DNA from 2 places in the Burkholderia latens genome. Region 1 is predicted to be linked to the other one. Evidence: riboswitches for the same ligand, from Rfam matches in the RefSeq annotation. Region 1 holds a riboswitch; the other holds the start of a gene.

What was found. A riboswitch is a leader RNA that binds a small molecule or an ion and turns the genes downstream of it on or off. The one in region 1 is predicted to bind cobalamin.
Region 2: it holds a riboswitch for cobalamin, as region 1 does, so the genes downstream of both, WK25_RS24825 (TonB-dependent receptor domain-containing protein) here and cobA (uroporphyrinogen-III C-methyltransferase) in region 1, are expected to answer to the same signal.

What each region holds. Positions count from the first base shown of each region.
Region 1 is NZ_CP013435.1:1,743,469-1,757,975, forward strand. It holds gene WK25_RS08125 (cobyrinate a,c-diamide synthase) at 1-846, opposite strand, end outside; gene cobO (cob(I)yrinic acid a,c-diamide adenosyltransferase) at 850-1,452, opposite strand; gene WK25_RS08135 (cobalamin biosynthesis protein) at 1,485-1,862, opposite strand; gene cobA (uroporphyrinogen-III C-methyltransferase) at 1,859-2,608, opposite strand; cobalamin riboswitch at 2,798-2,962, opposite strand; cobalamin riboswitch at 3,136-3,399, shown strand; gene WK25_RS08145 (HoxN/HupN/NixA family nickel/cobalt transporter) at 3,586-4,644, shown strand; gene cobW (cobalamin biosynthesis protein CobW) at 4,671-5,768, shown strand; gene cobN (cobaltochelatase subunit CobN) at 5,775-9,593, shown strand; gene WK25_RS08160 (ATP-binding protein) at 9,590-10,687, shown strand; gene WK25_RS08165 (vWA domain-containing protein) at 10,756-11,370, shown strand; gene WK25_RS08170 (YaiI/YqxD family protein) at 11,453-11,905, shown strand; gene WK25_RS08175 (DUF1993 domain-containing protein) at 12,028-12,618, shown strand; partial or broken gene WK25_RS32045 (IclR family transcriptional regulator) at 12,865-12,987, shown strand; gene cobJ (precorrin-3B C(17)-methyltransferase) at 13,032-14,507, opposite strand, start outside.
Region 2 is NZ_CP013438.1:1,227,246-1,241,752, reverse strand. It holds gene WK25_RS24845 (copper-binding protein) at 1-75, shown strand, start outside; gene WK25_RS24840 (VOC family protein) at 239-649, opposite strand; gene WK25_RS24835 (Lrp/AsnC family transcriptional regulator) at 714-1,175, opposite strand; gene WK25_RS24830 (LysE family translocator) at 1,291-1,929, shown strand; gene WK25_RS24825 (TonB-dependent receptor domain-containing protein) at 1,988-3,916, opposite strand; cobalamin riboswitch at 4,260-4,452, opposite strand; gene WK25_RS24820 (hypothetical protein) at 4,598-4,831, opposite strand; gene WK25_RS24815 (threo-3-hydroxy-L-aspartate ammonia-lyase) at 4,962-5,936, opposite strand; gene WK25_RS24810 (helix-turn-helix transcriptional regulator) at 5,993-6,631, opposite strand; gene WK25_RS24805 (YbaK/prolyl-tRNA synthetase associated domain-containing protein) at 6,628-7,158, opposite strand; gene WK25_RS24800 (isocitrate lyase) at 7,564-9,150, shown strand; gene WK25_RS24790 (phosphoenolpyruvate carboxykinase (GTP)) at 9,896-11,761, shown strand; gene WK25_RS24785 (acid phosphatase) at 11,921-13,585, opposite strand; gene ftsH (ATP-dependent zinc metalloprotease FtsH) at 13,990-14,507, shown strand, end outside.

The sequences.
Region 1 (14,507 bases):
CGCATCGCAATCGGCGGGCACGGGCTCGTCCGCCAGCGGCGAAAAGAACTGCAACCGAGCGCCGAGGGCGTCCAGCAGCGCGAGATTCGCCGGATAGATGAACGAGAACGCCGCATCCCGCGCGATCGCGATCCGCTTGCCGGCGAGCGCGCGCGGCAGCGGCGCGGCAACGTCCGGTTCGGCGAACGTGACGGCGGGGGGCAAGTCGGCGAGCGCCGTCCCGGCGAGCACATCTGCCGCGCGCTCGAGCCGCGCATCGAGGTCGGCGATGTCGGCCGGCTGGTGCAGGCCGAGATGCCGTTCCGGCAGCGCGATCCCCGCATCGGCCGGCACGTGCCCGAGCCAGCGCAAGTCGCCGGGTAACGCCTGCTGCAACAGCTGCGCATGCCGCGGCGAGCCGACGCGGTTCGCCAGCACGCCGTGAAACGGCAGGCCCGGCCGGAACCGCGCAAGCCCGAACGCGATCGCCGCGAACGTCTGCGCCATCGCCTTCGCGGAAATGACCGCGACGACCGGCACGCCGAATGCGACCGCGAGGTCGGCGCTGCTCGGCGTGCCGTCGAACAGCCCCATCACGCCTTCGATCAGGATCAGGTCCGCGTCGTATGCGGCGTCGGCAAGGAGCGAGCGGCAGCCGGCTTCACCGACCATTCCGAGATCGAGCGCATGCACGGGCGCGCCGCTTGCGCGTTCGAGCAGCATCGGATCGAGAAAGTCCGGCCCGGTCTTGAACACGCGCACGCGGCGGCCGAGCCGGCGGTGCAGCCGCGCGAGGCCGGCCGTGACCGACGTCTTGCCCTGGCCGGACGCGGGCGCGCTCACGAACAGCGCGGGGCAGGCCGGCATCGGTCAGAACTCCACGCCGGGCTGTGCTTTCACGCCTTGTTCCTTGTACGGATGCTTGACGAGCCGCATCTCGGTGACGAGGTCGGCCGCGTCGATCAGCGCATCGGGCGCATGCCTGCCGGTGACGACGACGTGCACCGACGCCGGTCTCGCGACCAGCGTCGCGAGCACTTCGTCGAGCGGCAGATATTCATACTTCAGCACGGTGTTCAGCTCGTCGAGGATCACCATCCGGTACTCGCCGCTTTCGATCATCCGGCGCGCCTCGTCCCAGCCCTTGCGCGCGGTCGCGATGTCGGCGTCGCGGTTCTGCGTATTCCACGTGTAGCCGTCGCCCATCGTCACGAAGTCGCATTGCGCAAGCGCGCCGAGGAAGTCACGCTCGGACGTGTGCAGCGCGCCCTTGATGAACTGCACGACGCCGAGGCGCATCCCGTGGCCGAGCACGCGCACGGCCATCCCGAACGCGGCCGTGCTCTTGCCCTTGCCGTTGCCGGTGTTGACGATCAGCAGGCCCTTTTCCTGAGTGGCGGCCGCCTGTTTTTTTTCATGGCCGGCGCGGCGGCGCTCGGTCATCCGCTGATGGGATTCGGCATCGGTCTTCATCGGAGTCGTCCTGTCGAAAGCGAAACAAAAGTTCAGAGCGGGCCGGCGAGCGCGACCGTCACGCCGCCCACGATGGATTTGGGGCCGAGCAGCCGGCCGGCCGGCGCCGCGAGCTGCGCGCACGGCTCGGCCACGCCGGTCACGCCGAAGCGCGCAACGGCGGCGGCCGACGGGCGGCTCAACGCGGGTGACGCGCACAGCGCGAGCTGCGCCGCGTCGAATGCGACGAGCGGCCAGCCGCGCCGCGCGCACAGCGTGCGCAGCGCCCGGGCGCGCGCCTTGTCGGCGAGTGTCGCGACGATGGCCGGCTCGACGTCCGGATGCTGCGCGAGCGCCGCGCGAATCGCGGCATCGAGTTGCGCGGCACTCGCGTTCGCGCGGAAACCGATGCCGAGCGCGACGCGCATCATGCACGCGCGCCGAGCGCGGCGCGCACGGCCGGCTCGTCGGCGAGCGCGGCAACGCGGCCGATCACGACGATCGCGGGCGACCCGATGCCGGTCGCACTCACGCGTTCGACGATCGTATCGAGCGTCGCGAGCACGTGCCGCTGCCCGTCGCGCGTCGCATTCTCGATCGCCGCGCACGGCGTGTCGCCGGCGATGCCGCCGTCGCGCAGCGCCGCCGCGATCGCGTCGAGGCGACGAATGCCCATGTAGATCACGATCGTCATTCGCGTCGCGGCGAGCGCGCGCCAATCGGGTTCGTCGGCGCCCGCACCGTGCCCCGTGACGAAGATCACGCCCTGGGCGTCGCCGCGATGCGTGACCGGAATGCCGAGCGCGGCCGGTGCGGCGATACCGGCCGTGATGCCGTTTACGACCTCGACCGGGTAACCGGCGGCACCGAGCGCGAGCAATTCTTCGCCGCCGCGGCCGAACACGAACGGGTCGCCGCCCTTGAGCCGCGCGACGCTGCGGCCCGCGCGCAGGTGCGCGAGCATCGCGGCGACGATCGCGTCTTGCGGCGTCGACGCATGACCGCCGCGCTTGCCGACGTGTTCGATGCGCGCGTCGGCGCGCGCGTGGCGCAATAAGTCGGGGTTCACGAGATCGTCGACCAGCAGCACGTCGGCCGCGGCGATCGCGCGCACGGCCTTCAGCGTGAGCAGATCGGCGTCGCCGGGGCCGGCGCCCACAAGCCACGCGCGGCTCATCGGGCGCGGCACGGCGCGCACCGTGCGGTAGCGGTGGGAACGGGACAGCGAGCGGCACATCGGCGGCCGGCGGGCAGGCAGGGCATGGCGGATCGGCGAAACCCGCGCACGCGCGGGCGGAATGCGCACCCTGTCCGTCCCTCGCGGACAGGGCGTTCGGCGCGCCGTTGGCGCGCCCCTTGCGTCGGCCGGTATCCGGGCTGGCCGCTTGCCAGGCCGCAGCCTTCCCGCCCCGGAGGGCAGTGGCATCGCGGGCGGCCTGGGCGCGTGCGGGGGAACCGCGGCGCGCGGGCGGCGTACCGTTGCGGGGACAGCACAGGCCGGGCGGCTTTCCGCCTCCTGTTTCCCGTTTAACTGCGCTCGCCGGAGGGCGGGCGCGAGCACCGAACGCGGCGCATACGATAGCACAGCGTCCGGCCCGCGCGAACCGCCGCGCGGGCGTCGCAGCCGGCCCGCGGCGCGGCGGGCTGCCATGCCGGGCGCCGCGCCGGCGCCCGATGCGCCTTGACGCTCCCCGCACCGCCGCCTACACTCGCACGCGTTTTGGTGCTCGCGCGTGCCGCTCCGGCGTGCGCAGTTAAACGGGAAACAGGGAGCCTGCCTGCACCGCAGTCGAGCCAACCTGTGCTGCCCCCGCAACGGTAAGCGAACGCGTCGCGCGCAGCGCGACGCAGCGCCGCTTCGCCGCATGCCTGCCGCATGCGGACGACCGCCACTGGATGCCGCGCATCCGGGAAGGCGAAGCGGCGTGTTCGTCAGCCCGGATACCGGCCAGGACGTTGGGTTCAGCGCCGCGGGGAGGCGGCGCATCGTCCACGGCCGCAGTACGCCCAGACGTCCGAACGTTTCCCGCTTCGTCCGCCGATCCGCCAGCAGCATGCATGCGCGGGCCGGCGCGGCGAGCGGCAGGCGGCGCGGGCAGGGCACGCGGCAGCCGTGTTGGCATTCACCATGTCGACCGTTCGCAAAGGAGCATCATGCTCGACTCGTTCTTCCGCCTGTTCAACGACAGCCCGTCCGGGCTGCGCGGCAAAATCGTCGCGATCTACGCGCTGCTCGCGACGTTCAACGTCGCCGCGTGGATCTGGGCCTTCGTCGCGTTTCGCGACCAGCCCGTGCTGCTGGGCACCGCGCTGCTCGCGTACGTGTTCGGGCTGCGCCACGCGGTCGATGCCGACCATATCGCCGCGATCGACAACGTTACGCGCAAGCTGATGCAGGAAGGCCGCAGCCCGCTCGGCGCGGGCCTGTTCTTCTCGCTCGGCCACTCGACCGTGGTGATCGTGATGTCGGTGGCGGTTGCGCTGACTGCGGCGTCGCTTGCGCGCTTCGAAAGCATGAAGACCTGGGGCGGCGTGATCAGCACGAGCGTGTCGGCATTCTTCCTGCTGGTGCTCGCGGCCGCAAACCTGCTGATCCTGATCTCCGTGTACCGGACGTTTCGCGCGGCCCGCCGCGGCGAGGCGATCGTCGATGCCGATCTCGACATGATGATGAACCGGCGCGGGGTGCTCGCGCGCCTGTTCCGGCCGCTGTTTCGCCTCGTGTCGCGCAGCTGGCACCTGTATCCGGTCGGCTTCCTGTTCGGCTTCGGCTTCGATACCGCGACCGAAATCGCGCTGTTCGGCATTTCGGCGACGCAGGTGCAGGGCGGCATGTCGTTCTGGTCGGTGATGGCGCTGCCGGCGCTGTTCACCGCGGGCATGACGCTCGTCGACACGACGGACGGCATCCTGATGATGGGCGCGTATCGCTGGGCGTATGTGCGGCCGATCCGCAAGATCTACTACAACATGACGATCACGTTCGTGTCGGTGCTGGTCGCCGCGCTGATCGGCGGCATCGAAGTGCTCGCGCTGCTCGCCGACAAGCTGTCGCTGGAAGGCCCGATATGGGCGTTCTCCACGATGGTCGCATCGCATTTCGGGATGCTCGGCTACGTCGTGATCGGCCTGTTCGTCGCGTGCTGGATCGTGTCGGCCGCGATCTACCGGCTCAAACGCTACGACGAGATCGACGTGACGCTCTCGGCCTGACTCCCTCATTCGACCCAGGATCTACCATGACCCTACGCAAGCTTCCCGTCACGATCGTCACGGGCTTTCTCGGCAGCGGCAAGACCACGCTGATGCGGCACATCCTCCAGCACGCGCAAGGCCGCCGTATCGCGGTGATCGTCAACGAATTCGGCGAACTCGGCATCGACGGCGAAATCCTCAAGGGCTGCGGCATCGGCTGCGACGACGCCGCGGGCGCGGACGGCGCGCAGGTGGAAGCGTCGGGGCAGCTGTACGAACTCGCAAACGGCTGCCTGTGCTGCACCGTGCAGGAAGAGTTCTATCCGGTGATGGAAGCGCTCGTCGAGCGCCGCGCCGACATCGATCACGTGCTGATCGAGACGTCGGGCCTCGCGCTGCCGAAGCCGCTCGTGCAGGCGTTCAACTGGCCGACGATCCGCAACAGCTTCACGGTCGACGCGGTCGTGACCGTCGTGGACGGGCCGGCCGCCGCGAGCGGCCAGTTCGCGGAGAATCCGCAGGCCGTCGACGCGCAGCGTCGCGCCGATCCGAACCTCGACCATGAATCGCCGCTGCACGAGCTGTTCGCGGATCAGCTGTCGTCCGCCGATCTCGTGATCGTGAACAAGGCGGACCTCGTCGCCGACGCGCAATTCGCCGACATCGAAGCGGCGATCCGCGACGAGATCCCGCCGCAAGTGAAGATCGTGCGCGCGACGCGCGGCGAACTGGATCTGGCGATGCTGCTCGGTCTCGAATCGGCGTCGGAGGAAACGATTCACCTGCGCCACGACCATCACGGCTCGGCCGACGACGGCGATCACGACCATCATCACGACGATTTCGATTCGGTCGTGGTGTCGGGCGACGCAGGCTCGCGCGATGCGACGATCGCGGCGCTCCGGCATGTGGTCGAGACGCACACGATCTACCGTGCGAAAGGCTTCGCCGCGCTGCCCGATGCGCCGATGCGGCTCGTGATCCAGGGCGTCGGCCGCCGCTTCGACAGCTATTTCGATCGCCGCTGGCAAGACGGCGAACCGCGCGCGAGCCGCTTCGTGCTGATCGGCGAAGATCTCGACGCCGCCGCGTTGCAGCGAGCGTTCGACGCCGCGTGCGCGGCGCAAACGCAGCAGGCGTGACGCACGATGCACCTGCTGCGCACCACGCCGGGCGGCTTCGTCGACGATACGCAGGGCGTCGTGCGGATCGACCAGCAGCCGGCCGACATCGTGATCCTGAGCTCGGCCGACACGACGCTGTCGCTGCTCGCGAGCATCGTGCCGAAGCTGCCGCGAGGGTTCCCGAGCGTGCGGCTCGCGAACGTCACGTTTCTGCGGCAGCCGGCGTCGGTCGACTTCTACGTCGACGACGTGCTGCGTCACGCGAAGACGGTCGTCATCGATCATCTTGGCGGCGAAGCGTACTGGCCGTACGGGATCGAACAGGCGGTGTCGCTCGCGTCGCAACGCAGGCAGCAACTCGCGATGTTCTCGGGCGATCTGCAGGAGGATCCGAACCTCGTCGCGAAGAGCACGGTCGCGCCGCAGTTGTGCCGGCTGTGGTGGCGCTACCTGCGCGAAGGCGGGATGCACAACGCGGAAGCGCTGCTGCGAAGCATCGCGTTCCATACGCTCGGCTTCGGCGACGAACCCGAGCCGCCGCGGCCGCTGCCGGCCGCCGCGCTCTATCACCCGGCGCGCGACCCGGCTAGCGTCGAGGACTGGCGCGCACGCTGGACGCCCGGCGCGCCCGTCGTCGCAATCGTGTTCTATCGCGCGCACTGGCAGGCCGCGAATACGGCCGTGTTCGACGCGCTGGCCGATGCACTCGTGCACGAGGGACTGAATCCGCTGCCGATCGCCGTCACGTCGCTGAAGGACGCGGTGAGCCGAGAAGTCATCGCGCAGCTGTGCGACACGCAGCGCGTCGCGCTCGTGCTGAACACCACGGCGTTCGCGGCCGGAGCGATCGACAGCCCCGAGCCTGACGTGCTCGCGGGCGACGCGCCGGTGCTTCAGGTGATCCTGTCCGGCGGCAATCGCGATGCATGGGTGGCCGACAACCAGGGGCTGCATGCGCGCGACATCGCGATGCATATCGCGCTGCCGGAAGTCGACGGGCGCATCGTCACGCGCGCGGTGAGTTTCAAGGGGCTCGCCTATCGCTGCCCGCACACCGAAGTCGACGTCGTGCGCTATCAGCCGGACGCCGAGCGGATTGCGTTCGTCGCGGCGCTCGCGCGCGGCTGGTGCAGGTTGCGTACGCTCGACAATGCCGACAAGCGGATCGCGCTGATCCTCGCGAACTATCCGCAAAGCGACGGGCGAATCGGCAACGGCGTCGGGCTCGATACGCCGGCGTCCGCGCTGCGCGTGCTCGCGGCGCTGCGCGACGCGGGCTATGCGGTGGCCGATCTGCCGGCCGACGGCGACGCGCTGATCGCGCGGCTCACCGAAGGCGTGACGAACGATCCGGCCGAGCGCGCACTGCGCCCGGCGTTCCAGAGTTTCGCGCTGACCGATTACGTCGCGCATTTCGCGCGGCTGCCGGCTGCCGTGCGCGACGCGCTGAACGCGCGCTGGGGCGCACCCGAAGCGGATCCGACACTGCGGCACGGGCGCTTTCCGATTGCCGGCTGGCGCGCGGGGAACGTGTTCGTCGGCATTCAGCCGTCGCGCTCGCGCGACGACAACGACTATGCGAGCTACCACGATGCGGAGCTGGTGCCCCCGCATGCGTATCTCGCATTCTATTTCTGGCTGCGCGATGCGTTCGGCATCGATGCGGTCATCCATCTCGGCAAGCACGGCAATCTCGAATGGCTGCCGGGCAAGAGCGTCGCGCTGTCGGACGCGTGCTGGCCCGATCTGACGCTCGGGCCGCTGCCGCATCTGTATCCGTTCATCGTCAACGATCCGGGCGAGGGCAGCCAGGCGAAGCGCCGCGCACAGGCGGTAATCGTCGACCACCTGATGCCGCCGCTCACGCGCGCGGAAAACTACGGGCCGCTGCAGGATCTCGAGCGGCAGGTCGACGAATACTATGAAGCATTGATGGTCGATGCGCGGCGCGCGAAGCTGCTGCGCAAGACGATTCTCGCGACGATCGCCGAGCATCGGTTGCACGACGAGCTGAGCGTGTCGCCGCCGCGCGATGCGGGCGACGAGGATGCGCTGCTCACGCGCGTCGACGCATGGCTGTGCGAATTGAAGGAAGCACAGATTCGCGACGGGCTGCACGTGTTCGGCGCATCGCCGGCCGGTCGGCAGCGGCGCGATACGTTGCTCGCGCTCGCACGCTTTCCGGTCGGCGACGGCAAGGACGATCGCGCGGGGCTGATCGGCGCGCTCGCACGCGACCTCGCGCTCGGCGACGCGTTCGATCCGCTCGCGGCAGATTGGGCCGCGCCGTGGACGGGGCCGCGGCCGGCCGTGTTGCAGGCACTCGACGCGTCGCCGTGGCGTCATGCGGGCGATACTCGCGAGCGGCTCGAACTGCTCGCGCAGCAGTGGCTCGATGGCCTGTGCGCGTCGGACGGCGATCGTGCCGGCGGCGTCGCGAGCGGCGCGGCGCCCGAAGGCGAATGGCCGCACACGCTTGCAGTGATCGAACGCGTGCGTACGACGCTGATGCCCGCGCTCGACGCATGCGGCGGCGAGGAGCTGCGCCAGTTGCTGCGCGGGCTCGACGGCCGCTTCGTGCCGCCCGGGCCGAGCGGCTCGCCGTCGCGCGGCCGTCCCGACGTGCTGCCGACGGGCCGCAACTTCTATTCGGTGGACACGCGCGCGGTGCCGACGCAGGCCGCATGGTCGCTCGGGCTGAAATCCGCGCAGCAGCTGATCGAGCGCCATCTGCAGGATCACGGCGACTATCCGCGTGCAATCGGCCTGTCGGTGTGGGGAACGGCGACGATGCGCACTGGCGGCGACGATATCGCGCAGGCGTTCGCGCTGCTCGGCGTGCGGCCGAAGTGGGCGCACGGCAGCCATCGCGTGACCGACTTCGAGATCTTGCCGATCGAGATTTTCGACCGGCCGCGCATCGACGTGACGCTGCGTGTGTCGGGCTTCTTCCGCGACGCGTTCCCTAACCTGATGCACCTGTTCGACGCGGCGGTGCAGGCCGTCGCCGCGCTCGACGAGCCCGAGGAGCTGAACCCGATCCGGGCGCGCATCGAGCGCGAGCGCCTCAAATGGATCGAGCAAGGTCTTGCGCCCGACGAAGCGCGGCGCCGCGCCGGCTGGCGCGTGTTCGGTGCGCGGCCCGGCAGCTACGGCGCAGGCCTGCAGGAGCTGATCGACCAGCGCCGCTGGCAGACCGACGCCGATCTCGCCGGCGCGTACCGCCAATGGGGCGGCTACGCGTACGCGCAGAACAGTGCGGGCGACGCGGCGCCCGACGTGTTCGGCGCGCGGCTCGCGACGATCGACGTCGTCGTGCAGAACCAGGACAGCCGCGAGCACGACATCCTCGACTCGAACGACTATTACCAGTTCCAGGGCGGCATGACGGCGGCCGTGCGCCATCTGTCCGGGCGGCAACCGAGCGTTTATCACGGCGACCATGCGAATCCGGCCGCGCCGAGGATGCGCACGCTGCGCGAGGAAATCGCGCGCGTGATCCGCTCGCGCGTCGTGAATCCGAAATGGCTCGACGGCGTGAAGCGCCACGGCTACAAGGGGGCCGCCGAAATGGCCGCGACCGTCGATTACCTGTACGGCTATGACGCGACCGCGCGCGTGTTGTCGGATCATCAGTACGCGCTCGTTGCCGACGCGTACCTGTTCGACGCCGACACGCGCGCGTTCCTCGAACGCCACAATCCGAACGCGTTGCACGGCATCTGCGAACGCTTCGTCGAAGCGATGCAGCGCGGGTTGTGGCAGCAGCCGGGCGACTATCGCGAGCGGATCGAAGCGGTCTGGCTCGACAGCGAACAACTCCAGGAAGGAAAGCGGCGATGACCGATCCGACAACGCATCGCGCGCGCGCGGTATTTCCGTTCGCGGCGCTCGTCGCACAGCAGCCGCTGCAGCAGGCGCTGCTGCTCGCGGCGATCGACCCGTCGCTCGGCGGCGTGCTCGTCAGCGGGCCGCGCGGCACCGCGAAATCGACCGCCGCGCGCGCACTCGCGGAACTGCTGCCGGAAGGCGAATTCGTCACGCTGCCGCTGTCGGCGAGCGACGAGCAGGTCACCGGTACGCTCGATCTCGCGCATGCGCTCGCCGACAACGGCGTGCGTTTCCGCCCCGGCCTGCTCGCCCGCGCGCATCGCGGCGTGCTGTATGTCGACGAGGTGAACCTGCTCGCAGACGGCCTCGTCGATACGCTGCTCGACGTCGCCGCGAGCGGCGTGAACGTGGTCGAGCGCGACGGCGTGTCGCACGCGCACGACGCGCGCTTCGTGCTGGTCGGCACGATGAATCCCGAGGAAGGCGAGTTGCGCCCGCAACTGCTCGACCGCTTCGGTTTGATGGTCGAACTCGAGAACTGCTTCGACGCCGCACAGCGCGAGCGGATCGTGAAGGCGCGGCTCGCATTCGATCTCGATCCGGATGCGTTCCGCGCGCATCATGCGGCCGCGCAGGCCGAACTGCGCGAGCGGATCGATGCGGCACGCGCGCGGCTCGCGTCGCTGGATTTCGGCGATGCGGTTCATGCACGCGTGAGCGCGCTGTGCATCGGCGCCGCTGTCGACGGGCTGCGCGCGGATCTCGTGATGTTGCGCGCCGCGCGCGCGCTCGCGGCACTCGAGCACGCCGACGCGGTGACGATCGCGCATGTCGAACGCGTGGCCGATGCGGTACTGCGTCATCGGCGCCGTGCGCCCACGCCGCCGTCGTCGGAGGCGTCGCCCGCGTCGCAATCGAACGGCGAACGCGGCCGCGCCAGCGACGGCCGTTCGCCGCCGGAAGCACGCGAGCATTCCGGCGATCGAGCACGCGCGGCACCGGACGGTGCGGCGGCCTCGCAAGGCGACTGGGGTTACCTGCCGCCCGAACCGGCCGGCCTGCGTGACGTGAAAGGCGTGGTGCCGTTGCCGCTAAAAAAACGCTGAGCCATCGAGCCCGCGCCGCCGCGAACGCCGTTCGCGGTCCTCGATGGCAGCCAGGCGCTGCGGCACGTGTGCCGGGTGCGGTGCCCGCAGGTACGGCCATTGCGTGGCCGCCGACGCTCGCCGCGAAGCGCTCGGATCCGCTGCACGCGAGCCATTTGCGCTTTCGCAAACGGGCCGGTGCGCCGCGTGCGCTCCATTGCTTCGTGCTCGACTGTTCGGCGTCGATGCTGTCGCACGAACGGCTCGCGCTCGCGAAAGGCCTGATCGTCGCGTATTTCGATCAGGCTGCGCGTGAGCGCACGGAAACCGCGCTGATCTGTTTCGGCGGCGACGGCGCCGCGCGGCGCTTCGGTCCGGCCGTGCCGCGTTGGTGGAATGCGCGCTGGCTCGAACCGGTCGACGGCGGCGGCGGCACGCCGCTTGCTGACGGCATCGCGGCCGCCGCGCAAATGCTTGCGCGCGACGCAAGACGCACGCCGGCCGCGGGCAAGCAGCGCTGGCTGTGGGTGCTGTCCGATGGCCGCACGCGCGAAACGCCGCCGAAGCCGGTGGATGCCGATCACGTCGTGTTCGTCGACTTCGATGACGCCGCCGTGCGGGTCGGGCAGGGCAGGCGGCTCGCCGACGCATGGGGCGCGCAATGGACGACGGCGGCGGCGCTGTGCGCGGGGCTCGCCGGCTGATCGGCTGATCGAACGCCCGATTGCGCGGAGCGCGCGCCGGCGCTGCGCTATGATCGCCGTTTCTGCCGACTGGAACGCTGCCATGCAAATACTCGTTGATGCCGACGCGTGTCCCGCGGTCATCAAGGACATGCTGTTTCGTGCCGCACGCCGTGCCGAGATCTGCGTGACGCTCGTCGCGAACCAGTTCCTGCGCACGCCTCCGTCGCCGTTCATCAGGGCGGTGCAGGTGCCGGCCGGCTTCGACGTGGCGGATGCGCGGATCGTCGAGCTCGCGGAAGCGGGCGATCTCGTGATCACCGCCGACATCCCGCTGGCCGCCGCCGTGCTCGACAAGGGCGCGCATGCGCTCGATCCGCGCGGCAACTGGTTCAGCCGCGAGAACATTGACGAGCGGCTGTCGACGCGCGCGATGATGGACCAGCTGCGTAGCGCGGGCATCGACACGGGCGGCCCGGCGCCGTTCAGCGCACGCGACGGCAACGCGTTCGCGTCGCAGCTCGACCGGTTTCTCGCCCGCCACGGCAAGCGTTGACGCGCTCGCGGGCCGGCGCGGCGATGCGTCACCGGTTTCGCGTCGAATCGTCTGCTGCGGCAGAATATGGATTCTGCCGCGTCATTGATCGTGCGGTGCGAACGACTCATCGGAGGGCATGAATGTCGCTGACCCAACTTCTCGTTCCAACCTTCACCCAGATGCTGCGCGCGCAATCCGCGTGGCTCGACAAGGCCGTCGCGCATCGGCAGGCCGCGGGCGACGCGTCCGATTCATCCGGCACGCCCGATGCGCTGCTGATGCTCAAGCTCGCGCCCGACATGTATCCGCTCGCCGCGCAGGTGCGGTTCTCGTGCTTTCAGGCGATGGAGCCCGTGCACCGGTTGCGCGGCGAGCCGCTGCCTGATGCGCTGCTCGCGTTGCGGGAGGCCGGCTGGCATGCGGATGCGCAGCCCGGCACGCTGAGCGACGCGCAAGGCATTCTCGCCGGCACGATTGCCTTTCTCGGCGAACTCGCGCCGGACGCGCTCGATGGCGGCGCCGCGTTGCCGATCGCGCTCGAATTGCCGAACGGCATTGCGTTCGACATGACCGGCGAGCAGTATGCGCGCGACTGGGCGTTGCCGCAGTTCTACTTTCACTCGATCGCCGCGTACGCGATCCTGCGCCATCACGGCGTCGAACTCGGCAAGGCCGACTACGTGCCGCACATGCTGGCGTACGTGCGGCCCGGCACGATTCCGCAAGGCTGACACGGTTCGCGCCGCGAAGCGCGCGGACGATGCGCACGTTATTCATCGGCGCGGCAACATGTTGCCGCGCCGATGCCACGCGATCGCGGCACGATCGTGGCCGATAACGAAATGGTGTGACCCGGCCGGCGCGGTGTGCCAGGCCTCGGCGGAATCGCCTTCGGAAATGCGCGCCGGCCGACATCACGCAGCACATTACGGCCGTGGCCTGCGCGTCGGAGATCGTGGTTGCGCTGACGCTCGACGGGGTTATCGGTCGCCGGACCGGCCGAGCGGATTCGTCAGCATTGCGACGCACACGCGGCGCTGCTGGTCGATGCGAAAGCGCGGTTGCTGACGGAGCAGGGGCACGGGCAGCAGGGGCCGTGAAGCGCGGCGGCGGAGGCGGGACGGTCCGCTCGTCCGTATAACGCTCAGCGATACCAGCGCGGCGTATACACCCACTCTCGGCCGCCACCGATCGCGAAACGCCGGGTCGTCGACGAACCGACGATCACCATCGTGCGCATGTCGACCTGATCGCTGCGCAGTGCGCCGAGCGTCGTCGTGGCGAGCGTCGCGCCGGGGCGGCCGATGTCGCGCCCGAGCACGACGACCGTATCGGCCGCGCGATGCGCGCGCACGACGTCGAGCGCACGATCGAGTTGCCATGGCCGTGCACGCGAAATCGGGTTGTAGAACGCCATCACCAGATCGGCCTGCGCGGCATGCCGCAGCCGTGTCTCGATCACGTCCCACGGCTTCAGGTTGTCCGACAGCGAGATCGCGCAAAAATCGTGGCCGAGCGGCGCGCCAGCCTGCGCGGCCGTCGCGAGCGACGCGGATACGCCCGGCTCGATGCGCAGCTCGACCGCCGCCCACTGCGGATCGCGTGCTTCGTCGAGCGCCTCCAGCACGGCCGCGGCCATCGCGAACACGCCGGGGTCGCCCGACGACACGACCGCCACACGCCGGCCCTCGGCAGCGAGCTCGAACGCATGACGCGCACGCTGCATCTCCTCGCGATTGTCGGTGCCGTGCACGCGCTGGTCGGCGCGGAACGGGCCGGCCATCGTCACGTAGGTCGTATAGCCGAGGATGTCGGTGGCGTCCGCGAGCGCGTTGCGCGCGGCGGGCGTGAGCCACGCGACATCGCCCGGGCCGATGCCGAGCACCGTCAGGCGGCCGCGCGCGCGGCCAAGCGTGGCCGGATCGACCGGCTGCACAGCCACCGCGCAGGCAAGACCGCCGGACGTTGCGTGCAGTGTGTGCGCCATGCGCAACGTGCTGCCGAGCAGCGTCGCGGCGTCGCACGCGCCAACGAGATCGTGTCCGGCGTCTGCATCGCGATCGAAATCGGCGAACCGCAGCGGCACGCCGAGCGTCAGCGCGGCCGCTTCAACGTGCGGATCGCCGAGCAACGCGGCCGGTGCGACGAGCGCGGCAAGCGCGAGCCGCGCGAGCCCGTGCGCGTCGAGCAATGCGCCGATACGCTCGGCAAGCGATGATTCGGCGTCGGCCGACACGCTGCTTGCGCCGATGCCGACCACGACGCTGCGCGGATGAATCACGAGCTCGTCGCGCGCGCCGCGCCACGCGTCGGGCGTTACGCGGATCGCGTGCGCGGCCGCGTCGTCACGCGGCAGCGCGACGTCGTCGAGCCACGGCGCCGCGCCGTCGACCCGCGTGGCCGCGCCCGCGAGCAGATCCGACACGAAGCGCTTGCCTTGCTGCAGATCGGCGAGCGCATAGCCATCGGGCGGGTTCAGCACGCATGCGCCGAAGCGCAGCTCGCCGCTCGTCGTGATCGCCGGTGCGACCGCGAGGCACGCGGCGATTTCACGTGCGATCGCGTTCACGCCAGTCAATCCGCCGAGCAGCGGCACGACGGCCGAGCCGTCTTCCGCGAC
Region 2 (14,507 bases), on a different replicon from region 1:
GGTGACAAGGTCAAGGTGCGGATCGAGCGCGTGAACGGCGCGCTGACGATCGTGAAGCTCGTGAAGCAACGGTGATTCGATCGGCGTCGCGGCCGCCGTGCGTGTGCACGCGGAGTCGAGTCGCCGCATACGGCGGCATCGCTTCGGCTCGGGCCGGCCGCCGCGATATTCGCGGGCCGTCCTGCGGCCCGCGCAAGCGCGGCATGTGACCGCGACCGATATACGCGAGGCGGCGGCGCTAACCCGCATCGTCGCCGGAAATGTCTTCCGGCCGCGCAAAATTCAACTCGATACCATTCCCGGCCGGGTCGGTGAAAAAGAGCTGGAGCTGTCGCGTGAGCGGCACGTAGGTGCGCGAGTACCGGACCCGCGCGTCGGCGAGCCGCCGTTCCATCGCCGCCGCGTTTTCGCATGAAAACGCCATATGGTCGAACGTATTGACCGCGTGCGACGTCCGCACCTCGCCGGGCCGCGCTTCCGACAGATGCAGAATGGCGTGCTCGCCCGCATACAGCCAGTAGCCCGCGCTCTGGAACGGCGGCCGATAGCCGGGTTCAAGGCCGACGACATCCACGTAGAAATCGCGCAGCGTGTCGAGCGTCGCCCGGTCCGCGCGCAGGTTGTAATGATTGAGTCCGATGACTGGCATGGCAAGGGTATCCGGTTCGTGCAAGGTGCGCATTGCACAGCATCGCGCAGAGCGGGGCGTCCTGTCACGCCCGCGATGCTTTGCCCGCCGCGGCCGGACGCACGAGCCCGCGCGCGGGAAGCGGCGTCGACATGACGATCGACGTGCGCGTTTCGCCGTACAGGTTGATGCGTTCGATCAGTTGCTCCAGATGCGTCATGCTGACGGCGACGAAGCGCATCACGTACGAATCCGCGCCGGTCACGTGATGGCACTCGACCACTTCGGGGATCGTTTCCAGCAGTTTCAGGAATTTGGCCTTCGCCGGTTGCGGCACCGTGATGCCGATCAGCGCGCTCACCGGGTAGCCGGCCGCGGCCGGATTGACGCGCGCCGTGTAGCCGTCGATCACGCCGGCCGCTTCGAGACGCTTCACACGCTCCGTCACCGCCGGCACCGACAGGTGGACCTGGCGTGCCAGTTCCGTATAGCTGATGCGGCCGTTGGTCTGCAATTGCGCGAGTATCTTCCAGTCGAGTTCGTCCATCGTGGCGGAGCTTTTAAGGTGAAGCGGCCATTTTTCCTTAAAAACCGCGTTCAGCGGCGACCGGACTTTCCCTACGATAACGGTTCGAGTCATTGCATGTCGCGAGGAGCCGGCCATGCTGTTCATCAAGTCCGTCGTGATCGGGTTGTCGATCGCATTACCGGTCGGGCCGATCGGCATGCTGTGCATCCAGCGCAGCCTGAGCCGCGGTTTCCAGGCGGGCTTTGCGACCGGCATCGGCGCCGCGTGCGCCGACGCGATCTACGGGCTGCTCGGCGCGCTCGGCGTCGCGGGCATCGTCACGGCGTTTCCGATGTTGACCGTCGTGCTGAAGATCGGCGGCGGTGCGTTTCTCGTGTGGCTGGCCGCGGGCATCGCACGACAGGCGCCGGCGGCAGCGGCGGCACGGCGCGACGTGGCGCGCACCACCGTGCTGCGCGATTTCTTCACGACGTTCGGCCTGACGCTGTCGAACCCGATGACGATCCTGTCGTTCGTCGGGATCTTCGCGGCGCTTGGCCCGCTGGCGGGCCCGCAGCACGGCACGATCGGGCCGACCGTCGCGCTGATGGTCGCCGGCGTGTTCGTGGGGTCGGCCACGTGGTGGCTGTGCCTGAGCAGTGCGACCGCCGCATTGCGCATGAAGATGTCGCTGGCGTTCATGCACGGGCTGTCGCGCGCCTCGGCCGTCGTGATTGCGGGGTTCGGCGCGATCCAGCTGGTCGCGGGCGTGCGCGGCGTCGTGGGCGCCTGATGCACCGGTGCGGCGTCGACGCCCGTGATGGCGGGCGCCGACGCGTGCGCGGCGCGCGTCAGAACGTGTAGCTGACCTTGCCGAATGCGGTGCGGCCGAGCGTGTTGTACCCGTACGCGGTCATGTACTGACGGTCGAACAGGTTCGACAGCGACGCGGACACCGTCAGACGCGAGTTGATCCGGTACGACGCGCGCAGGTTCACGGTCAGGTACGACGGCAGATACATCGTGTTGGCCGGGTTGTCGAACGTCGTGCCGCCGTAGGTCAGCGACGCGCCCGTGCTCAGCGCGTGCAGCTTCAGCTCGTCCCACGTGTGGTCGATGTTGACGCTGACGGTCTGCCGCGGCCGGCGGCTCAACCAGCTGTCGTTGGTTTCGTCCTGCGGATTCAGAATCCCGATCGCGACGCTGACGGGCGTCGAACGGCCGATCGCGCCCTTGTACGACAGATCGATTCCGCGGATATGCGCGCGGCCGATGTTGATCGGCGAGAACGTCGCGGGGTTGTACGCGATCAGGTTGCTCACGCGCGTGTCGTAGATCGCGGCGCTGAACGTGCCGTACGCGGTGTTCGCGTCGAGCGCGGCCTCGACCGTATTGCTGCGCTCCGGATTCAGGTCCGGATTGCCATAGCCGGGGTAGTACAGGTCGTTGAATGACGGCAGGCGGAACGCGTTGCCATAAGACACGCGCGCCGTGTACACCGGCGTGATCGCCCACGAAAGCGCCGCGTTGCCGGTGTTTACCGCTTTCCCCGCGATGATTTCGTGACGGCCCGCGACGAACATCGTCACGCTGCCGAGCGTGGCCGATTGATGCAGCGAGAATGCGGAATCGTTGCGGGTCGGCACGCCGTCCGGCACGTCGACCGGCAGGAACGCCTGTTCGCGCGTAAAGTCGTACGCGAGCTTCGTCTCACCCGACAGCGGCAGGCCGAACAGATGGAGGCCGCGCTCCTGGTGCGTGAGCGACGTCGACGTGCTGATGCGCTGCGAGTTGATCTGGTCGGTCGGGATGGCCGGATCGCTCGCGTACAGGAACTGGCGGTCGTTCGCAAAACCGAACGACTGGTCGAACTGCGTGTCGGGCGTGATGTCGAGATGGAACGCGATGCCGGTCGTCAGCTGATGATCGAGCTCGCGGTTCGCAAAGCCGGCATTGTCGAACGACAGGTCGGAGCGGTGATACAGCGCGAACGTCGACACCGACCAGTTGTCGCGCGCGTAGCCGAGACGCGCGTCGAGATCCTGTGCGTGATACGGGTTGCGGCCGTTCTCGTGGTACGGCAGCACGGGCCGCGTCGAATCGATGCCGGCCGTGTTGTAGTCGTGCAGGCCGAGCGCATACGTGAGCCCGCCGAGCGCGGCGAGCGGCCCGGTCGACGGCACGGTGCCCGACGTGCGCAGCTGCGTGTCGAAGGTCTTGTTCGAGCCGCCGCCGAACGACGCCGTGGTCTGGTTCGGCTGGCCGGCCGCGCGGCGCGTGAACAACTGCACGACGCCGCCCATCGCGTTCGCGCCGAACGATGCGGCCGCCGGCCCCGAAATCACCTCGACGCGCTCGAATGCTTCGGTCGGCAGGTCTGCCCATGGCGCGACGCCGGTGGTCGGCGAGCCGATCCGGATTCCGTCGATGAATACGGCAACCTGGCTCGCGGACGAGCCGCGGATGCTCACCGACGCGGACGAGCCCGGGCCGCCGCTCTGCGACACGGTCACGCCCGGCAACGTCGCCAGCGCCTGCGTGATGCTCGGATCGCTCGGCGACAGCCGCTCGAGATCGGCGCGCGTGAGCACCTGCGTCGTCGCATAGCGCTGATCGAACGACTCTGGCAGGTGCCGCGTGTCGGTCACGCTGATCGTCGGCAGGGTGGGGGCGTCCGCGGACGGCGACGGCTGTGCGGGCGCCGCGTCGCCGGCGGCGTGGGCAAGCGGAGCCAGCAGCGCGGTGGCGGCGGACGTGGCGAGAAAGTGGCGAAGGTTCATGAGGCAGCGAAACGTGATCGTGTTGCGGGTACGGCGAGCGTAAGCGGGGCGCGCGGCGGCGCGCGCGGCGGGCTGGCGCATCATCGCGGAATGTGACGGCGTGGGCGCCGCGTGTCGTCATCGTGCGTGGGCCACGCGCCGGGCGACGCCGGTGCCGCGGCGCCGAACATGGGCGCGCCTCGACCGCGTGGGCGGGCGACGCGCCGGTGCAACGCCTGCGGCGCGCAAGCGATTACGAAAAGAATGGACATCTGAAGGGTCCTGAGGTCGGGCCGTCCATGCAACGGGGGCAACCGCCAAAGGCGGTGCCTGGCGCGCCGGGACACCCCGCCCGGTGCGGCTGCTTGGACCTCGGGTCGATGGCAGGTCTCCTGGCTCGCGGGTCGTTATGCGCGCCTGCCTTCCCGGTATCCCAGTGGCGTGCGGTGGCGCGGATTCGCCGCTTACAGTTGCGGGGGCAGCCGCAGATTCGAGGCATGGCCTCCCTGCGTTCCCTTTTAATCCCGTTGTCGGGAACCATCAGCGCGCAAGCGTAATGGCGAGCGCTTGCGCGCGTCAATTGCCGGTGGGAACGGGGTGCGAAAAAACGTCAGTGTGCGGGCAACGCTTCCCACAACCGTTCTTTTGCGCGTGCAGCGCGCGTTTCATGTCTGATGAAACGGCGCGTCGGCGGCTGCAGCACTACATATGCATGCCGGCGTGCGCGCGGCCCCCAGGATCGCCGCCGCGATCGGGCGGCGAATTGTTCTGATCGATCTTCGCGAGCACGAGGCCTGCGGATGAGTGACCGGCAGCCTGCTCGACGTGGTCGCGCGGCGCCGCGGCGGAAAAAACGGATGACGCGACATGCGGTTGAGCGAACGTCGGCATGGACGCTGTCGCGAGAGCGGCGGCGACGATCGCGTGCGTGTTCATGATGGCTCCTTCTTCACGACCGACTGCGGGATGATGCAATCAGTGTAGGGCGCGAAACTTAACGCGGCGTAAAGGAGCGGCGGCGCACGGACGACGCGGGCTTCATCGCGTCATCGGCGCGCCGCGCCGGTCATGCGTGCGCCGAGACGAGCGCGCAGAAGTTCTCGAGATCGACGTTGCCGCCGCTGATCACGATGCCCACGCGCTTGCCTCTCAGTTCGTCCTTCATCCGGCGCGCGGCCGCGAACGACAGGCAGCCGGTCGGCTCGACGACCAGCTTCATGCGGGTTGCGAAAAAGCGCATGCAGTCGACGAGTTCCGCGTCGGTCGCGGTCAGGATGTCGTCGACGTCGCGGCGCAGGATCGGGAACGTCAGGTTGCCGAGGTGCTGCGTTTGCGCGCCGTCGGCGATCGTGCGCGGCGTGTCGATGTGGACGATCGACCCGGACCGGAACGATTGCTGCCCGTCGTTGCCGGCTTCCGGCTCGACGCCGTACAGCTTCGCGTGCGGCGACAGCGCGCGCGTCGCGAGCGCCGTGCCGGACAGCAGGCCGCCGCCGCCAAGCGGCGTGAACACTGCGTCGAGCGGACCGGCTTCGTCGAACAACTCCTTCGCGGCCGTCCCCTGGCCCGCGATTACGTCAGGGTGGTCGTACGGCGGGATCAACGTGAGCCCGTGCCGCTCCGCGAGTTCGCGGCCGATCTGCTCGCGGTCCTCGGTATAGCGGTCGTATGTGACGACGTTGCCGCCGTAGCCGCGTGTCGCGGCCATTTTCGCGGCCGGCGCGTCCTGCGGCATCACGATCGTCGCCGGGATGCCGAGGATGCGCGCCGACAGCGCGATCGCCTGCGCATGGTTGCCCGACGAGAACGCGACGACGCCATGTCGGCGCTGCGCTGCGTCGAAGCGCGACAGCGCGTTGAATGCGCCGCGGAACTTGAACGCACCCATGCGCTGCAGGTTTTCGCACTTGAAGAAAACCTTCGCGCCGAGCGCTTCGTCGATCGTCCGCGACGTCATCACGGGCGTGCGGTGCGCGTGGCCTTCGAGCCGTGTCGCGGCGGCCGCGACGTCGTCATAGGTAGGGAGGGGCGGAGTGTGCATGAGTCGCTCGTCGGAAGGTCAGTCAACAGGTAAGCGGGGCGGCCCGAGGGCACGCGTCATTTTGCATCGTTGTATACGGTGGCGCGCGATACGCCGAGATGCTGCGACACGATCTCCATCGCGCGGCGCACGTCGAGGAAACCGTCCGCCTTCAGCGTCTGCATCAGCGCACGGCGCTGATCGGTCTTCAATTCGCGCGGTGTGGTCGCGAGGCGCGTAGCGAATGCGTCGATGCGTTGCCGGATCGCATCCGCGCCGGCCGGATCGAGCGTTTCCGCGACCGGCACGCCGTCGATGCTGCAGAACTGGTTCAGCATTCCCTGGAAGCCGCGGAACAGCGTGATGTCCGCGTTCAGGCACAACGCGGCCACGTAGCGGCCGCTCGAATCCTTGATCCCGACCGACGTGCTCTTCGCGGTGCGGCCGTCCGCGAAGCGGTTCGCGTAGTTCGCGAGCACCTGCGGGAAGTTGTCGTCGGCGATGCGCGCGAGCCCGAGTTCGGTCGCCGGGTCGCCGATCGCTCGGCCAGACAGGTTGTTGTGGATCGCGAGGATCGCGTGCTCGGGCGTGCGCAGGTCGTGCACGACCACCTCGGTGAACGGCGCGAGCATCGCACCGAGGCCTTCGGCGATGCGCAGCACCTGCTCGATCAGCGACGCCTGTTCCGATTGCGGCGTCGGGCTGGGCGCGGTCATGCGTCGGCCTCGAGCGCGCGCGTGGGGTTCGCGTCGACGGCTTGCGGCCGGGTGATGCCGGCCAGCAGCGGGCGCGCGATCCGCACGTAGTCGGATGCATCGAGCACGATCGAACGATCGAGCCGGCCCGCGTTGAACGCTATTTCGTCATTGAGTTCGATCAGCGCGGGATCGACGACGAGCGTCACGTTCGCGTCGAACACGAACGGCGGCACGGCGCCCATCACGCAGCCCGTGACCGCGGCCGCGAGTTCCGGTGGCGCGAGCGTCGCCTTGCGGCGGCCCACCGCGTCGGCGACCTTGCGGAAATCGATCTTCAGATGGCCGGGGATCACCGCGAGCGCGGTGGCGTCGCCGCCGTCCTTGAACGTGCAGAGCATCGCTTTCGCGCCTTGCTCGGGACGCGTGCCGCGGATCGCGGCGATCACGTCGGATTTGCCTTCGGCCGGGTGCTCGAGCACCCGGAAGCGCGCGCTGGCGGTCGCCAGCAGGTCGCACAGCGCATCGAAAACGGGGTAGTCGCTCATCGGGGGGCCTCGCGGGAGGAGCGGCGCCTCGCAATGCGCGGCGGACCGGTTTGGGTTCGAAGAATTGTCCAAGTATAGACGTTTTGTCATGACCGTGGCAAAGACAATGCCGGGGCCGCGAAAGCTGTCGTTTCTTCGAGTGCCGAAAGGCCGTTTCATATCGCGGAATGCAGCGGCGATTCGCGACGCACGGCCTTTCCGCCGCTTGAAAACCTGTTTTGCATCGCAAAAAGGCGCGCTTATCTCATTGAAAAACAAGAGAAATTTATATCTTATGTCTTATATAAGACTCGTTCGAAACCGCGATGACCGGCGTTAGTATTGAGTCCATGCAGTTCGCCTCGTCACACGCGGCGGGCACGCTGAACTCTTTACCCAAATGCGCTTCGTTCCCAGGAGATAGACATGTCCCAATATCAAGACGACATCAACGCAGTGGCTGCTTTGAAGGAAACCTACGGCAGCGCGTGGAATGCGATCAATCCCGAGTATGCGGCGCGCATGCGTGCGCAGAACAAGTTCAAGACGGGCCTCGACATCGCGCGCTACACCGCGAAAATCATGCGCGCGGACATGGCCGCCTACGACGCCGATCCTTCCAAGTACACGCAGTCGCTCGGCTGCTGGCACGGCTTCATCGGTCAGCAGAAGATGATCTCCATCAAGAAGCACTTCAACAGCACCGAACGCCGCTACCTGTACCTGTCGGGCTGGATGGTCGCCGCGCTGCGCTCGGAGTTCGGCCCGCTGCCGGACCAGTCGATGCACGAGAAGACCTCGGTGAGCGCACTGATTCGCGAGCTGTACACGTTCCTGCGCCAGGCCGACGCACGCGAGCTGGGCGGGCTGTTCCGCGAGCTCGATGCGGCGAAGGACGCTGCCGCGAAGGCCGCGATCCAGGAAAAGATCGACAACCACGTGACGCACGTCGTGCCGATCATCGCCGACATCGACGCCGGCTTCGGCAACGCCGAAGCAACCTACCTGCTCGCGAAGCAGTTCATCGAAGCGGGCGCATGCTGCATCCAGATCGAGAACCAGGTGTCCGACGAGAAGCAGTGCGGCCACCAGGACGGCAAGGTCACGGTGCCGCACGAGGACTTCCTCGCGAAGATCCGCGCGATCCGCTACGCATTCCTGGAGCTGGGCGTGGACGACGGCATCATCGTCGCACGTACCGACTCGCTCGGCGCCGGCCTGACCAAGCAGATCGCCGTGACGAACACGCCGGGCGACCTGGGCGATCAATACAACTCGTTCCTCGATTGCGAAGAACTGTCGGCCGATCAACTGGGCAACGGCGACGTCGTGATCAAGCGCGACGGCAAGCTGCTGCGTCCGAAGCGCCTGCCTAGCAACCTGTATCAGTTCCGCGCGGGCACGGGCGAGGCGCGTTGCGTGCTGGATTGCATCACGTCGCTGCAGAACGGCGCCGACTTGCTGTGGATCGAAACCGAGAAACCGCACATCGCGCAGATCGGCGGCATGGTTCGCGAAATCCGCAAGGTGATTCCGAACGCGAAGCTGGTGTACAACAACAGCCCGTCGTTCAACTGGACGCTGAACTTCCGTCAGCAGGCTTACGATGCGATGAAGGCCGAGGGCAAGGACGTGTCGGCGTACGACCGCGCACGCCTGATGAGCGTCGAGTACGACGACACGGAACTCGCGAAAATCGCCGACGAGAAGATCCGCACGTTCCAGGCCGATGCGTCGCGTGAAGCAGGCATCTTCCATCACCTGATCACGCTGCCGACGTATCACACGGCCGCATTGTCGACCGACAACCTCGCGAAGGAATACTTCGGCGACCAGGGCATGCTCGGCTACGTGGCCGGCGTGCAGCGCAAGGAAATCCGTCAGGGCATCGCGTGCGTGAAGCACCAGAACATGTCCGGCTCGGATATCGGCGACGACCACAAGGAATACTTCAGCGGCGAAGCAGCGCTGAAGGCGGCTGGCAAGGACAACACGATGAATCAGTTCGCGTAATCGTCCGACCTGCGGCACGACGCCAATCCGTTAATCACGGGTTGGCGTTTTTCCATCCGGGCAGTCGCGGCGGCGTTACGACGTGCCGGCTCGTCGCGGTCACGGAGGTCGCGTCGAAATCGACCGCACGTGCAGTGCTCCGCGCGAGCGCGCGACGCCGTTCATCGACGTTGAAATCGCCGAGCGCGTATTACCCCGGATTGCCCGGTGCGCCGTTTTGAGCGGTGCCGTACGCGGTGCTTCGCGACAGATGTTTGTGTACGCAACCTAATTCAGGGTTTGCCTGAGTAGCGAAAACGCCAATTCGCTCCGCACGCATTCGCGTGTGTCGCGTGCGCATCCATGACGCCAATTTTTCCGTCGCCCCGAAAGCCTTGCCGCACGGCCGTCCCGCCGGATTCGTCCCCAAAGCGTGCGCGTGGATGCAGTAAAAAGGACTTGTCTGCAACGCGCGTGCCGATACGTCGTCACAGTTGTTTCTTGTTGCAACGCAACGCCCGCCCAATAACGGCGATGGTATGCTGGCCGGCATGGCGTTGTACGGCAGGTTGCTTGCATGGCGAAACTCGCGTTCGCTCGCTTATACGAGACATCACATTCTCTCGCCCGCATCGCGGCATCGACACGCGCACCGTTCGCGCGTCCCGTGTTGCGCGTCGCTTCAACCTGCGCTCCGACCGCATTCCGCATCTCGCGGGCCCGCCCCGCATCCTCCATCCCCGCCCAATAATCTGGAGACATTTCCATGTCGCAAATCTCTTTGGCCGAAGCGACGCACGGCCCGCTGATCGCTCCCCCGGCATTCGTCAAACATCGCAAGCTCATCGATTGGGTGTCGCGCATCGCGGCGCTCACCGAGCCCGAGCGCGTCGTCTGGTGTGACGGTTCGCAGGAAGAATACGACGCGCTGTGCCAGGCGATGGTCGATCAGGGCACGCTGATTCGCCTGAACCCGGCGAAGCGCCCGAACTCGTATCTCGCGCAGTCCGATCCGTCCGACGTCGCGCGTGTCGAAGATCGCACGTTCATCTGCACCGACTCGCCCGACGACGTCGGCCCGACCAACAACTGGATCGCGCCGGGCGAAATGCGCGACACGCTGAACGGCTTGTTCCGCGGCTCGATGCGCGGTCGCACGCTGTACGTCGTGCCGTTTTCGATGGGGCCGCTCGGCTCGCCGATCGCGCATATCGGCGTCGAGCTGTCCGACAGCCCGTACGTGGCCGTGAACATGCGGATCATGACGCGCATGGGCCGCGACGTGTACGACGTGCTCGGCGAGGACGGCGATTTCGTGCCGTGCGTGCACAGCGTCGGTCATCCGCTCGAACCGGGCCAGCAGGACGTGCGGTGGCCGTGCAATCCGGTGAAATACATCGTGCACTTCCCCGACACGCGCGAAATCTGGAGCTTCGGGTCGGGCTACGGCGGCAACGCGCTGCTCGGCAAGAAGTGCTTCGCACTGCGCATCGCGTCGACGATGGGCCGCGACGAGGGCTGGCTTGCCGAACACATGCTGATCCTCGGCGTGACGTCGCCGGCCGGCAAGAAATATCACGTCGCGGCGGCGTTCCCGTCCGCGTGCGGCAAGACCAACTTCGCGATGCTGATTCCGCCGCAGGGCTTCGACGGCTGGAAGGTCACGACGATCGGCGACGACATCGCATGGCTGAAACCGGGCCGCGACGGCCGCCTGTATGCGATCAACCCGGAAGCGGGCTTCTTCGGCGTCGCGCCGGGGACCGGCGTGAAGACCAACCCGAACGCAATCGCGACGCTGAAGGAGAACGTGATCTTCACGAACGTCGCGCTCACCGAAGACGGCGACGTGTGGTGGGAAGGCCTGACCGACACGCCGCCCGCGAAGCTCACCGACTGGCAGGGCAACCCGTGGACACCCGAAATCGGCAAGGAGACCGGCCGCAAGGCCGCGCATCCGAACTCGCGTTTCACCGCGCCTGCGTCGCAATGCCCGTCGATCGACGCGGACTGGGAGAATCCCGCGGGCGTGCCGATCGACGCGTTCATCTTCGGCGGACGCCGCTCGACGACGGTGCCGCTCGTGACCGAAGCGCGCGACTGGGTCGAAGGCGTGTACATGGCCGCGACGATGGGCTCGGAGACGACCGCCGCGGCCGTCGGCCAGCAGGGCATCGTGCGTCGCGACCCGTTTGCGATGCTGCCGTTCTGCGGCTACAACGTCAGCGACTATTTCGCGCACTGGCTGAAGCTCGGCAAGCAGCTCGAAGCCGCGGGCGCGAAACTGCCGAAGATCTATTGCGTGAACTGGTTCCGCAAGGACGCGAACGGCAAGTTCGTCTGGCCGGGCTTCGGCGAGAACATGCGCGTGCTGAAGTGGATGCTCGATCGTCTCGAAGCCAATGGCGGCGGTGGCGAACACGCGTTCGGCGTGTCGCCCGCGTATGACGACCTGCACTGGGACGGGCTCGACTTCACGCGCGAGCAGTTCGATGCGGTCACGTCGATGAATGCCGACGAATGGCGCGACGAACTGAAGCTGCACGCAGCGCTGTTCGACACGCTGAAGCTGCGTTTGCCGACCGAGCTTACCGATACGATGAAGAAGATCGAACAGCGTATCGGCGCGTGACGGGCAGTATCGGGCTCACGACCTGAACGCGGCGGGGACGTCCCGCGCCGGCTTCGATGGCCGGCGCGGGACGTTTTCGCTTGCGCGATGCTCAGGGGCGACCGCGTTGCACCGCGGCGGCGCCCTTGCCGTTGAAGGCGAGCGTACGCCCGTCGTGCGTCAGCCGAGGTCGAGCGCGTTCGTCAGGTCGCCCGGCGGCGTCGCACCGCGCGACGCGAATGCCTTGTCGCGCGCGGCCACACCGTCGAGCGGCGCGAGCCCGTGCACGCGGCTGATGAAGCGCAGGATCGAGTTCGTGTCGTACATCGTGTGATCGACGTAACCCTTCTTCGCGAACGGCGAGATCACGAGTGCCGGAATCCGCGAGCCTGGGCCCCAGCGATCGCCAACCGGCGGCGCGACGTGATCCCACCAGCCGCCGTTCTCGTCGTGCGTCATCACGATCACGGTGTTCGCCCACTGCGGGCCGCGTCGAATCCGCTCGATCACGTGCGCGATGTGGCGATCGCCGGATTCGACGTCCGCGTACCCGGCATGCATGTTCAGGTTGCCTTGCGGCTTGTAGAACGCGACGGCCGGCAGGCGGCCCGCGTCGATGTCCGCGATGAAGCGATTGGTCGACGGCTCGTCGCCGAGGCCTGCATCGCGCAGGTGCCTGCGACGCGCTTCGGTGCCAGGTGCATAGTTCGCGAAGTAGTTGAACGGCTGATGGTGGTACTGGAAATCCGGCACCGTGCCCGTGTCGCGATGCTCGAGCGCGTACTGCCACGCGCCGCTGTACCACGCCCAGTCGACGTTCTTTTCCGACAGGCGATCGCCGATCGTTGCGTGGACTTGCGGCGGGATCACGCGGTGGTCGGACGGATCCGCATAGGCGGCGTTGCCGGGATCGGGCGGCGGCACGTAGCTCGGCTGATACGGCGGCGCCATCGTGTTCACGCCGTAACCGTCCGGTGTGAGCGGCCCGTCCACCGCGAACTTCGGCGGGCCGTCGAGCGCGGACGCGGGCGAATCGGCGGCGAGCGCGAGGCGCGTGCCGGCCGGATCGTCGCCGTCGACCTTCGACAACAGCTTCGCCGCGTGTGGATGCTTGTGCGCGTCGGGATAGATCGGCGGCTGCGCGGAAATCAGGAACATATGGTTCAGCCACGAACCGCCGAAGGCCGCCATGAAGAAGTTGTCGCACAGCGTGTACTGCCGCGCGAGATTCCACAGTCGCAGCGTGTCGGCGGAATTGCGGTAGTGACCCATCACGAGGCCGCCCGAATCGGCCCATGCGGCGAACTGGTTGTTGCGGCCTCCGGCGATCTGCATCTGGTTCTGGTAGAAGCGATGCCACAGATCGCGCGTGATCACGCCGTTCGGCAGCGGCTTGCCCTGCGCGTCGGCGATCCGGAACGGCGCGTTCGGCAGCTTGTCGATGTCGCGCTCCGCGATCGCGTAGCGCTTGCCGTCCACTTCCTGCGCCTGCGGCACCAGACCGCCCCAGATCTTCGGCAGCACCGGCAGCGGCGTCTTGCCGTCGCGATCCAGCTGCTGCGCATGCTCGGGCCGCACGTCGCTCAACGGATACTGGACGCCCGGAAAGTCGCCGTACAGGTTCGCGAAACTGCGATTCTCCGCATAGATCACGACGATGTGGCGCACCTGCCGCCGCAGCGCTTCGTCGAGCCGCAGGTCGGCAGCGGACCGCGGCGCGCTGCCGGGCGTGGTCTCGCAGCCGCCCAGCGCGACGCCCGCGCCGAGCGCGGCGAGGCCGCCGAGCATGCGGCGGCGGTCGGGATCGGCGGGCAGCTCGTCGGGGCGATCGGGGGTGTCGTTCACGTCGTGTGCTCCTCGAATGGGCGGTTGTCGTTCGATGCGCGGCAGCGTGTTCGCGCGTGCCGGGACCGGAACGGGGCGCAACAACCGGCGGCGCGAGCGATGCGATGCCCGGCGCGGCGCCGCTTGTCACAAAACTGTCACGAACGCGACTATAACGCGGGCCGCAGTGCCGATCAAAGCCGTTGGTCAGACGATGCGCGACGCGCACGCGCGAACTAGACTGAAAGCGTGGGCTGCGCGTCGCAGTGCACGGTCCGCCGCGAACGGCGCGCCGGTCGCACGTTCGCGCTGTCATTCATGCGATGAAACGCGGCAGCGGCAGTGTGCAGCCATTGCGTGCGCGCGCGGCGGGCGCTGCCGCGCGCCGCCACCCGCGCGTGTACGGGCCGGCCCGATGTCATGCCATGGACAGGAAATTCGACTACGCAGGATTGCTGATCGCCGCGGGCTTCTTCGTGCTGTTCGCCGCGCAGTTGCTGATGCTGCGTCCGGCGTCGACGATGATCGCGTACAGCGATTTCCATCGGCTCGTCGCCGCGCGGCTCGTCGACGATCTCGAGATTGGTTCGACGGCGATCACCGGCACGCTGAAGATGCCGCAAGCCGGCGCGCTGCTGCCGGCGTCCGAAGTTGCGGCCGTGAAGCACGACGGCGCGCCGCCGCGCTTTGCGACCAATCGCGTGACGGACCCGCAACTGATCGACTCGCTGAGCGCCGCCGGAATTCGTTTCCACGGCACGTCCGATACCGGCTGGATCACGGCGCTTGCATCGTGGCTCGTGCCGCTCGTCGCGTTCGTGTTCATCTGGAACCTGATGGTGCGCCGGCGCGGCGGGCTGCAGGACTTTACCGGGATGGGCAAGAGCCGGGCGCGCGTGTACGTGCAGCAGGAAACCGGCATCACGTTCGACGACATCGCGGG